Regions from separate parts of the Caballeronia sp. SBC1 genome, predicted to be linked through region 1. Evidence: predicted binding sites of a transcription regulator. Region 1 holds the regulator's gene; the other holds the start of a gene.
What was found. The regulator FNR, encoded in region 1, switches genes on or off when oxygen is low (the NO sensors DNR and NnrR bind a similar motif). The targets are predictions, from matches to a motif close to TTGATNNNNATCAA.

Region 1 (4,885 bases):
AGACTCGGCCGTCGTCGGACTCGAAGATGATCGCGGTCTTGTTCGCATTGCCGCTGGCCAGATTGCGGTCGAGGCAGTTGTACGACGCATTCAGTTCGCCGTCTTCGAACCACTTGTAGAACGGCGCGTCCCGGTCGTTGAGAATCTGCGTGAACGGACGGCGCCAGGTCAGATGTTCGCGCGCAAGACGTGCCCAGAAAGCTTCGTGATCCTGGCCCGCCTCAGCCACGAGCGCGCGGTAAGCGTCCATGCTTTCAATCGCGGTGCGGCCTGCCGGAGGAATGCCCTGGGCAGGGACGAGAGGGGTGGATTCGATGGTAGACATGGTCTCCTCGCTTTAGTCATGGATCATGAGATCGGCGAGCCAACAGGGATCGTCGCTTGGGGAAGGGTTCTTGATGAAGGGCTCTTGATGACCCGATCGCGCAACAGGAAGTGCGCCGGCTGCGCTGGTCGAAAAAGCGCCGCCGTTATCTGACTATGGGATGTCCAGTGGATATCTCATTGATGCAAGTCAAGCAAGCAGGTCAGTGCCGTTGCTTCACCTACGCTGGCCAACCAGATCGTCCACCAGTGGCACGACTGCCAGTACGACCAGCATGGCCGACAACGGCAGGGTCGATATGAACCCCACGTACTTGAAACCCAGCGCGCCTGCGAGGCCGCCAATAAAAAACATGCCGAGCAGTGAGACCAGGAGCCGGAGCCTCGATCGGTCCGCCCTGACAGCGGTAACTCCGGGCCCGGACTCGGACACGTTCCAGTAAAAAAGCTTGCCGATCTCGATGCCGATATCCGTGACGATGCCGGTCATATGCGTGGTGCGGATCTCTGCTTTGGAGATCTTCGTGATGATCGCGTTCTGCAGGCCCATGACGTAGCAAAGCAAGCCTACCGTCGCGGGCACGAACAGGAACCGGTTGTTTTCCAGATTCGAACCGAGCAGGCCAAAGCAGAGCAGCAGCACGGCTTCCAGCATCAACGGCAGCGCGTATTCGCTTTGTGCCCGCCGGCGCCGGCCCCAGTTGATCATGATTGCGGAAGTGGCCGCGCCGGTCATGAACGCCGCGAGTGAACTCAATCCGGCGACGACGAGGCCAAGGTCGCCTACCGCGAGGTTATCGGCGAGTGCCGACACGATCCCCGACATATGCGAGGTGTACTGCCCGACGGCAAGAAAACCGCCAGCGTTGGCCGCGCCTGCTATAAACGCAAGCCAGCGTCCAAGGCGCCGGTTGTTCCGGTCGGTGCGCTCCGGCCTGGCGAAACCTCGCAGGTACTCTATGGGCATGTCCGTTCGCTTCGATCAAACCCCGGCGAGCTTCTCGCTGTCGAGAATGTGTACCTGCTTGCCGTTTGTATCGATCACCCCTGCTTGCTGCAGCTTGGAGAACATCCGGCTTACGGTCTCGAGTTTCAGCCCGAGATAGCTGCCAATCTCTTCACGCGTCATCCGCAGGTTGAATTCCGCGGAAGAGTAGCCCCGCGTTTTCATCCTCGACGACAAATTGAGCAGGAACGCAGCCACGCGCTGCTGCGCGGTCATGGTGCCGAGCATCATCATGAGGCCGGATTCGCGCACGATCTCGCCGCTCATCATGCGATGCACATGCTGCTGCATGGCCTTTACGTCGTGGCAAAGGTCCTCCAGCAAGTCGAACGGGATGACACACACCTTGCTGTCCTCGAGCGCGATCGCATCGCAATTCTGTTCATCGGAGCACACGCCGTCGAGTCCGAGCGGTTCACCCGCAATATGAAACCCGGTGACCTGCTCGTGGCCGTCGCGATGCGTGATGACTGTCTTGAAGCAGCCGACACGCACGGCGTAGATGCTTTTGAATTTATCGCCGGCGCGGTATAGCGTCTCGCCGCGTCGTACAAGCCGCGTGGAGCAGACAATGGCGTCGAGCCGTGCCAGCTCCGTCGCGCTCAGATGAGCCGGCATGCAGATGGAGTGCAACGAACAGCCGGAGCAGCTCGTGCTCGCGAGTGCGCCCGGTGGTGGCAGGCTCGTGGTGGCGGAACGCGCCATATAAGCGAGACGATTCGCGGTCGTTGAAGCGGCCGGTGCGTAAGTGGGCGCATAAGCGGCCTTACATGCGGGCGCATAAGCGGTAGCTGAGGTCATGCCTGTCTCCAGAAGAGTCGGACGATCACTGAATAGATGAATTGACGAGCTGTGCGGATCGGGCACTGATCGACTGAAAGGCGGTCATACCGGCTCGCAGGATGTTGGCTCGGGGCGGGGCGCATCCGCCAGTTGCTGAATCGTGTCGCGGGCTAGTTCGTATTCGCAGGTCTTGTCGAAGAAATAGCGGGCGCCGGCGCGCTGGCACGCGGCACGAAACGCCGGGCCCGAATGATTGGTCAACACCATGGTCAGGATGGGCGGCGTGGCACGCGCCAGCGATTCAACGATGTCCATGCCGTTGCCACCCGCCAGATGCGGGTCAACGATCACGAGATCGGCGCGGGTCATGCGGATGCACCCCAGCGCCGTGTCCGCTTCTTCCGACTCGCCCACGATCACCACACCGGCCAGCGCGCCAATCAGCGCAGAGAGGCGGCGGCGCACAGGGCTTGAGTCGTCGACAAGGAAGATCTTCAGCATGGCGCGCAACCGTTTGAGTTCATGCGCCAAAGTATGATCGCGGCTATCTCAAAATAAAATGGGCGAGCGGCCAGACATGATGTAGGGGTTTGGGAAGGGCTGTAGGGATCGGACTACACGCTTGATGCTTGCGTATTGGGCGGGGGTATTCAGGCTATTTCGCGCTTATTGGACCCGTCAGGCGTCGCAGTCGTCGTCGAAGAGCTTGTGGCGCATGGCGTAGCGGACCAGTGCGGTGTCGTGCGGCATCTGCATTTTTTCGAGGATGCGAGTTTTGTACGTGCTGACAGTCTTGGCGCTCACCGACAGCGCCTGGGCGATCTGCGTGATCGTTTCACCCGCGGCGATCCGCCGGAATACTTCGAATTCGCGGTCGGAAAGACGCCGGTGCGGCAGGTCGTCGGCTGGTTCGTTCAGGCTTTGTGCTAGCCGCTCGGCCATGGCGAGGCTCACGTACACGCCGCCCGCCGCGACCTTGCTCACCGCCGTGACCAGTTCGGCGCTCGCGCTTTCCTTGGTCAGATAACCCGATGCCCCCGCCTTGAACGCACGTACCGCGTATTGCTGTTCAGCATGCATTGTCAGGACCAGGATGCGCAGCGCCGGTTTCTCGTCCTTGATCTGCTTGAGCAGTTCGACGCCGTTCCTGCCGGGCATGGACAGGTCGAGGACCAGCACGTCCGCCGGCGTGGCGCGGATCATCGCCATGGTGGTAGCGCCGTCGCTGGCTTCACCAGCGACTTCAAGGCCGTTCGCGCTGAGCAGGATATGGCGTAGCCCGTCACGCACGAGGGCGTGGTCATCGGCGATCAATACTCGGGTCATTGCAGCGGTTCTTCCTCGGTGTTTTCGGGATTGTCGGAGAAAGGCTCGTCCTGTTGCAAGGTCGCCAGTGGAAATGTAACGGTCACAGCGAACCCTTGTCCGATGCCGGATTCGATTGACACCGACCCGTCCAGCCCGTGCGCCCGCTCGCGAATGCCGATAAGGCCAAACGACTTGCGCCCGGCGTCGGCACGCTCATGGGCGCCTATGCCGTCGTCGGCAATGCGCAGGATGCAGCGGTCACCTTCCAGATACAACGCGAGATCCACACGGGTAGCTTGCGCATGGCGCGCCACGTTGGTCAGCGCTTCCTGCACGATCCGGAACACGGCGGTCGCACCGTCGCGGCTGAAAATGGTGTGCCTCGCGTCGATCCGCCGCTCGACGTCAATACCGTAGCGGTTCGTAAAGTCGATCGCCAGCCAGTCGATGGCCGGGACCAGGCCCAGGTCATCGAGCATCACTGGGCGCAGATCGGCGGCTATCCGGCGCATCGAGGCGACAGTTGCGTCAATCAGGCGCTGCATGCCGCGCAAGTGTGCGCGCGCCTCAACGTCTGTTCCAGGGCTAAGTTCGAGCGAGGATATATCCATTTTCAGCGCGGTCAATTGCTGGCCCAGGTCGTCATGCAATTCCCTTGCAATACGGGATTTTTCTTCCTCGCGGATATTCAGCAGATTCGCGGAGAGCTCCCGCAGTTCCTCGTGCGAGCGCTGCAGCGAGCGTTCAGCGTCGATTTGCGCGCTGATGTCACGCAGCATCACCGTGTAAAGCTTGCCGTTTTCATCGCCGAATTGAGAAATCGATGCTTCGAACGGGAACTCGCCGCCGCTCGCGCGCAGGCCATACAGTATGCGCCGCCCGCCCATTTGCCGGTCGGACACGCCGGTAACGCCGAACTGGCGCACATGCGCTTCGTGACCGGCGCGAAAGCGCTCGGGAACGAAGCGGGCAAGGGGGGTACCGAGCGCGTTGGCCGCCGGGCAGTCGAACAGACGTTCTGCCATTGGATTGAACATGACGATACGCTGGTTTTCGTCGATGGTAATGATCGCTTCCATCGACGACCGGATGATGCCAAGCAGCCGCGCTTCGTCAAGCCGCGTTGAAGCCAGCGCCGTGGCCTTCGCGGTCTTCGTGCCCTTGCGCGTGAGTGTCACGAAGGCTGCGCTCGCGGTGAGAAGGAGCGCGCCGACAATGCCAACTGTGCCGGTCACGCGGGTCTGTCGACCGGCGCTGCGCTGCGATGCCGTGTTACGCCGTGGCGCGGACATAGGGTCTCCGGGAAAGAGCTAAAGGTGCGCCGCTGAGGTTGTGCGGATCATACCGTGCGCTTCGGACGTGATTTTCGCCGCCCACCCCCGGCCGCGTGAATTGATGTGGATCAATTGACCGGCGGGCCTGCACGCGGACACTGAAGCTTGAACGACATCCGGAGAGCCGGTC
Region 2 (4,885 bases), on a different replicon from region 1:
CCCAGCGTCGCATGCCGCCCGTGGCTGTGACCTCGTCAGGCACGAACGGATCGAAGAACCAGCGCCGAGCGGGGTCCGTCTCCGTCGCTTCGTAGTCGTGTTTCAGCGCGCGGATCTTCTTGCGCATCTCGATCCCGAGCTTGATCGTGTCGTCCCACAGCACCTCGCCAGAGCGGCCCTTCATCATTTGCGCGCCCACATCGAGCGAGGCGAACAACGGATAGAACGGCGACGTGGACGAGTGCTGCATGAAGGTCTCGTTGAAGCGCCGGTGACTTACCTGCCGACGCTGGCCGTCAAGGTGCGCGTCTTTCACGTGGATCTGCGACGCCTGCGAGAAACCAGCGAGTTGCTTGTGTGTCGACTGCGTGGCAAGGATGCCGGGCGCGTTGGCATCCAGTCCCTCGATGCCCATCGCGAAACGTCCCTTGAACAACGGATGGAACTTCATGAAGCCGGCCCAGGCTTCGTCGAAGAGAATGTATTCGCACAGATGCCCGATCTTCTCGATCAGCATTTGCGCGTCGTAGATCGTGCCGTCGTAGGTGCATTGCTCGATCACCGCAACACGAAACGGCCGCTCACGCTGCCACGCCTTGGGATCGGTGACGAGCTTGTTGTAACGAATGCCGTCGCGGATGCGGTCTTCGTCGAGCGCGTCGAAATCGATCGGGCCGATCATCCCGTGCGCGTTGCGTTGCGTCTGCAAATAGACGGGGATGCCCCCGCCGAGCAGCAGCGCGCCATGATGTGCAGCCTTATGGTTGTTGCGATCGAAGAGCACCAGGTCACCCGGTGTCACGAGTGCGGTCAATGCAATCTTATTGGACGTGGACGTACCGTTCAGCACGAAGTAGGTTCGCTCAGCGCCGAAGATCCGCGCTGCCGCTTTCTGCGCAGCGAGCGCGGGGCCTTCATGAACCAGCAGGTCACCCAGTTCGACAACGGAGTTATCCAGGTCATTACGGAATACCGCTTCGCCCAGATGCTTGATGAACGCGCGGCCGATCGGACTCTTCTGGTAAAACACGCCGCCGTTGTGGCCCGGACAGGTCCACATCTGGTTTGCCTGCTCCGCATAGTCGACCATCGCACCGAAGAACGGCGTCTTGAGCGAGTCCGCGTACGTCCGCAGATGGCTCACTAGATTGCGGGCGACGAACTCAGGCGTATCCTCTTCGATGAACACATAACCCGTCACATGCCCCAGCACTGCAACCGGAATTTCCGCGAGCAGATGGCGCTCGACCAGGATGAAGATGGGTACGTCCAGACCCCGCTCCCGGACAAAGCGCACGAAAGCCTCAACGTCCGTCTCTGACTCGGTCAGCGACCATTCCACGATCACACAGCCAACTGCAGCCTCGCTGCGGATCGCGGAGGATGCTTCCGCCACCGTGACCGTGACCTTGGTCGCGTACCGCAGGCGTTCGAGTTCATCGACGAGGCGCTGAAAGCGTGACGATGGCAACGCCGGTGGCAAGGGCAACGCGCAGCAAAACAGGAAGCCGAACATCTGGTCATATAGCATCTTGATCCTTGTATTGGGAATCGTATTGCGTCATTCGCGACCTCAACTGATCTTCACTACACCCCGGCTGAACAAGACAATAGCCACACCCGCCACGACCACGAGCACGCCCGCGACCGATGCCTCACGTCCCGTAAACACGCGCTCTCCGGCCGCATGTTCGCGCCGAGCCCACCAGAAAACGGGGAAGCCGAGTGCAAAGAGAATGGTGGACATCAGGAGGAACTGCAGTCCTGCGGCATAGACGAGCCAGAGGGAATAGACGGTCGCAAGCACGCCGGTCCAGATTGATTCTTTCGATGTTTCGCCGGCGGTCGGCGCGTACTTTGACTGAGTCGCGAAGCGCCACAGGAAGACGGTGCTGGCTAGATATGGCGGCAAGATCATGATTCCGGTGATCGAGATCAGCCACATCCAGGCATCGTTGGCGAACAGCACCACGAAGATCACGAGCTGCATGGTCGCGCTCGATACCCACAGCGATGGCGCCGCGGCATGGTGACGGTTTTCCTTAGCGAGGAACTTCGGGAATACGCCGTCCTTCGCGCCTTCGAACGGCAGCTCCGCGACAAGGATGGTCCAGGCAAGCCAGCAACTCAGCAACGACACCAGCAGCGAGACAACGATGAACACCGCGCCCCAGTCGCCCACCGCTGCCTTCAGCACATAGGCTGCCGACGGTGAAGCGAGCCCCGCGAGTTGCGCCTGATGCATCACGCCGAACGGCAGCGCCGACAACAGGAAATAGAGGATCGTGCAAACCGTCAGGCCGAGAAAAGTCGCGATCCCTACTTGCGAGGTCTTGCTGGCGCGGTCGGAAACCACCACAGCGCCCTCGATGCCGATGAACACCCACAAGGTAACGAGCATCGTGCTCTTGACCTGCCCAAGGAGGCTACCCAAATGCTCCTGAGCACCCCAGAAGTCGTAGGAGAACATGCCACCCTTGATCGCTACCGCCATCGCGCACAGGGCCACCGTGATAGTGCCAATATTCAATACGCTCGAGATCACGCTCAGGATTGCTGCCCGCTTTACGCCATACAGCACGACAAAATGCATGACCCAGATCAGCAGCGACGCGCCGACGATCGACGGCCAGGTGTTGCCCGCCGCGAACACGGGAAAGAAATAGCCGACCGTCTTCATGATCAGCACGGCGAATGCAACGTTGCCGAAAGCGGCAGACAGCCAGTATCCCCAGGCCATCTCGAAGCCTGCTAACGAGCCGAAACCTTCTTTCGCATACGAGTAGATGCCCGCCTTCAGATCAGGGCGTTTGTCGGCAAGCGTGCGGAACGTATTCGAAAGAAAGAACATGCCGACAAGCGTAATCATCCATGTAATCACGATTGCCGCCAGTCCTGCGCCCTGCGCCATGTTCTGCGGCAGATTGAAGGCGCCCCCGCCGATCATCGAGGCGATCACAACACCCGTAAGAAGTGGCAAGCTGAGCTTGCGGCCTCCGGGTTGAGCAGCGGGTTGAGCAATGACCGTATCGGCGGCAACGGGCTTGAGCGGCAAACTGCTATGTGTCTGGTCCATGAGGCTTTTTCTCCCTGCTGCTGGTGTGCCGTCAGTGTTGCGTCCATACGCTTGCCAAGGCTCTTCGACGTTGAACCTGTTTCAGCATAGGGACCGCATGGCCCCGCTCGTTGATCTGTATCAACTCGGGTTTAAGTGGGACCGCTACCTTTCAAAGCGGTGCTTTCCTGCCCATCGGTCAACATCGCTCAACACAACCTCAATGAGGGTGATTCCATGCAACGTGCGTACACGGGCGGCTCGGCCAAGCCGTTCTCCTCCGAAGACAGCAAGTTCTATCTGGTGGGCGGCGGCATTGCATCGCTGGCCGCGGCCGCTTTCCTGATCCGCGATGCCGATGTTCCGGGCCGTAATATCACGATCCTTGAAGCGCTTGGCGTAGCAGGCGGAAGTCTGGACGCAGCGGGCTCCGCGCAAGAAGGTTATGTACTGCGGGGCGGCCGCATGCTCGAGAGCAAGTACGTATGTACGTTTGACCTGTTTTCATCGATCCCGACGCTCGATGAAAGCAAGACGGTCACGCAGGAAATCCTGGACTGGAATGAAACGATGAAGACTTCGTCGAAGTCTCGTCTGGTACGCGACGGCCACCGGATCGACAAACCCGAGTTCGGGCTTACTGAAAGCGACATCCTCACGCTCGAACGCCTTGCGATCGAACCGGAGCACATGCTCGGCCGCAGCCGCATAGCGGACCACTTCGCCCCAGCCTTCTTCAAGACCCACTTCTGGCTGATGTGGTGCACGACCTTCGCATTCCAGCCATGGCATAGCGCGGTCGAATTCAAACGTTACCTGCTGCGGTTCGTGCACATGGTGTCGGGATTCAACCAGTTGCACGGGATCATGCGCACGGTCTACAACCAACACGACTCGATGGTCCGGCCGCTGAGCAAATGGCTCGACGACCATGGTGTCCAGTTCCAGTTCGGCACGCGTGTGAACGATCTGGTGCTTAACGAAGCCAACGGCGAAACGCGCGTGGAAGGAATCGTCTGCGAGCGCGAAGGGCGTAGCGTTTCAATCCCCGTCGGGCCGCGCGATGCGGTGATCGTCACGCTGGGTTCAATGACCGAAGGCTCGACGCTCGGCGGTATGGATCGCGCCGCCGTGCGGGACAGCAGCTCAGGCACCGATTCCTGGGCACTCTGGAACAAAATCGCGCTGAACCGCCCCGCTTTCGGCCACCCGGAGGTATTCGCCGATCACGTCGATGAATCAAAGTGGCTGTCGTTCACGACCACCTTGCATGATCCTGCGTTCTTCAAGCTGGTCCGAGATTTCACCGGCAATGTGCCCGGCGAAGGTGGCCTCATCACCTTCGCGGATTCGAACTGGCTCATGTCGATCGTCCTGCCGCATCAACCGCATTTCATCGATCAGCCAAGCGACGTGCAGGTGTTCTGGGGATACGGCCTCTATATCGATCGCCCAGGCGACTTCGTGAAGAAACCGATGGTCGAGTGTACAGGCCGCGAGATCATGACCGAGGTACTCGGGCATCTGCGGGCTGGCAATGCGGCTCCGGTTCTCGACCACGCCGTGTGCATCCCATGTCTGATGCCCTTCATTACCAGCCAGTTCATGCCGCGCGAACACGGCGACCGGCCGGAGGTCGTGCCGCAGGGATCGGTGAATCTGGCTTTTACCGGACAGTTTTGCGAATTGCCGGATGACGTTGTCTTCACCGTCGAGTATTCGATTCGCTCGGCGCAGGCAGCGGTCTATCGTCTTCTTGACATCGCGCAGTCGCCGCCGGCCGTCTATAAAGGCAAGTTCGATCCGCGCGTCCTGTTCAAGGCCTTCGAG

Region 2: SBC1_RS37810 (oleate hydratase) is a predicted target of FNR. The motif match lies at 3,187-3,200, and genes of this name have one in related genera.

The regions. Positions count from the first base shown of each region.
Region 1 covers NZ_CP049157.1:1,611,193-1,616,077, forward strand. Annotated here, with positions in the region: gene acs (acetate--CoA ligase) at 1-325, opposite strand, end outside; gene SBC1_RS25215 (YoaK family protein) at 542-1,291, opposite strand; gene fnr (fumarate/nitrate reduction transcriptional regulator Fnr) at 1,307-2,131, opposite strand; gene SBC1_RS25225 (response regulator) at 2,216-2,614, opposite strand; gene SBC1_RS25230 (response regulator transcription factor) at 2,792-3,439, opposite strand; partial or broken gene SBC1_RS25235 (histidine kinase) at 3,436-4,728, opposite strand.
Region 2 covers NZ_CP049159.1:633,097-637,981, reverse strand. Annotated here, with positions in the region: gene speC (ornithine decarboxylase) at 1-1,531, opposite strand, end outside; gene SBC1_RS37815 (basic amino acid/polyamine antiporter) at 1,574-3,076, opposite strand; gene SBC1_RS37810 (oleate hydratase) at 3,293-4,885, shown strand, end outside.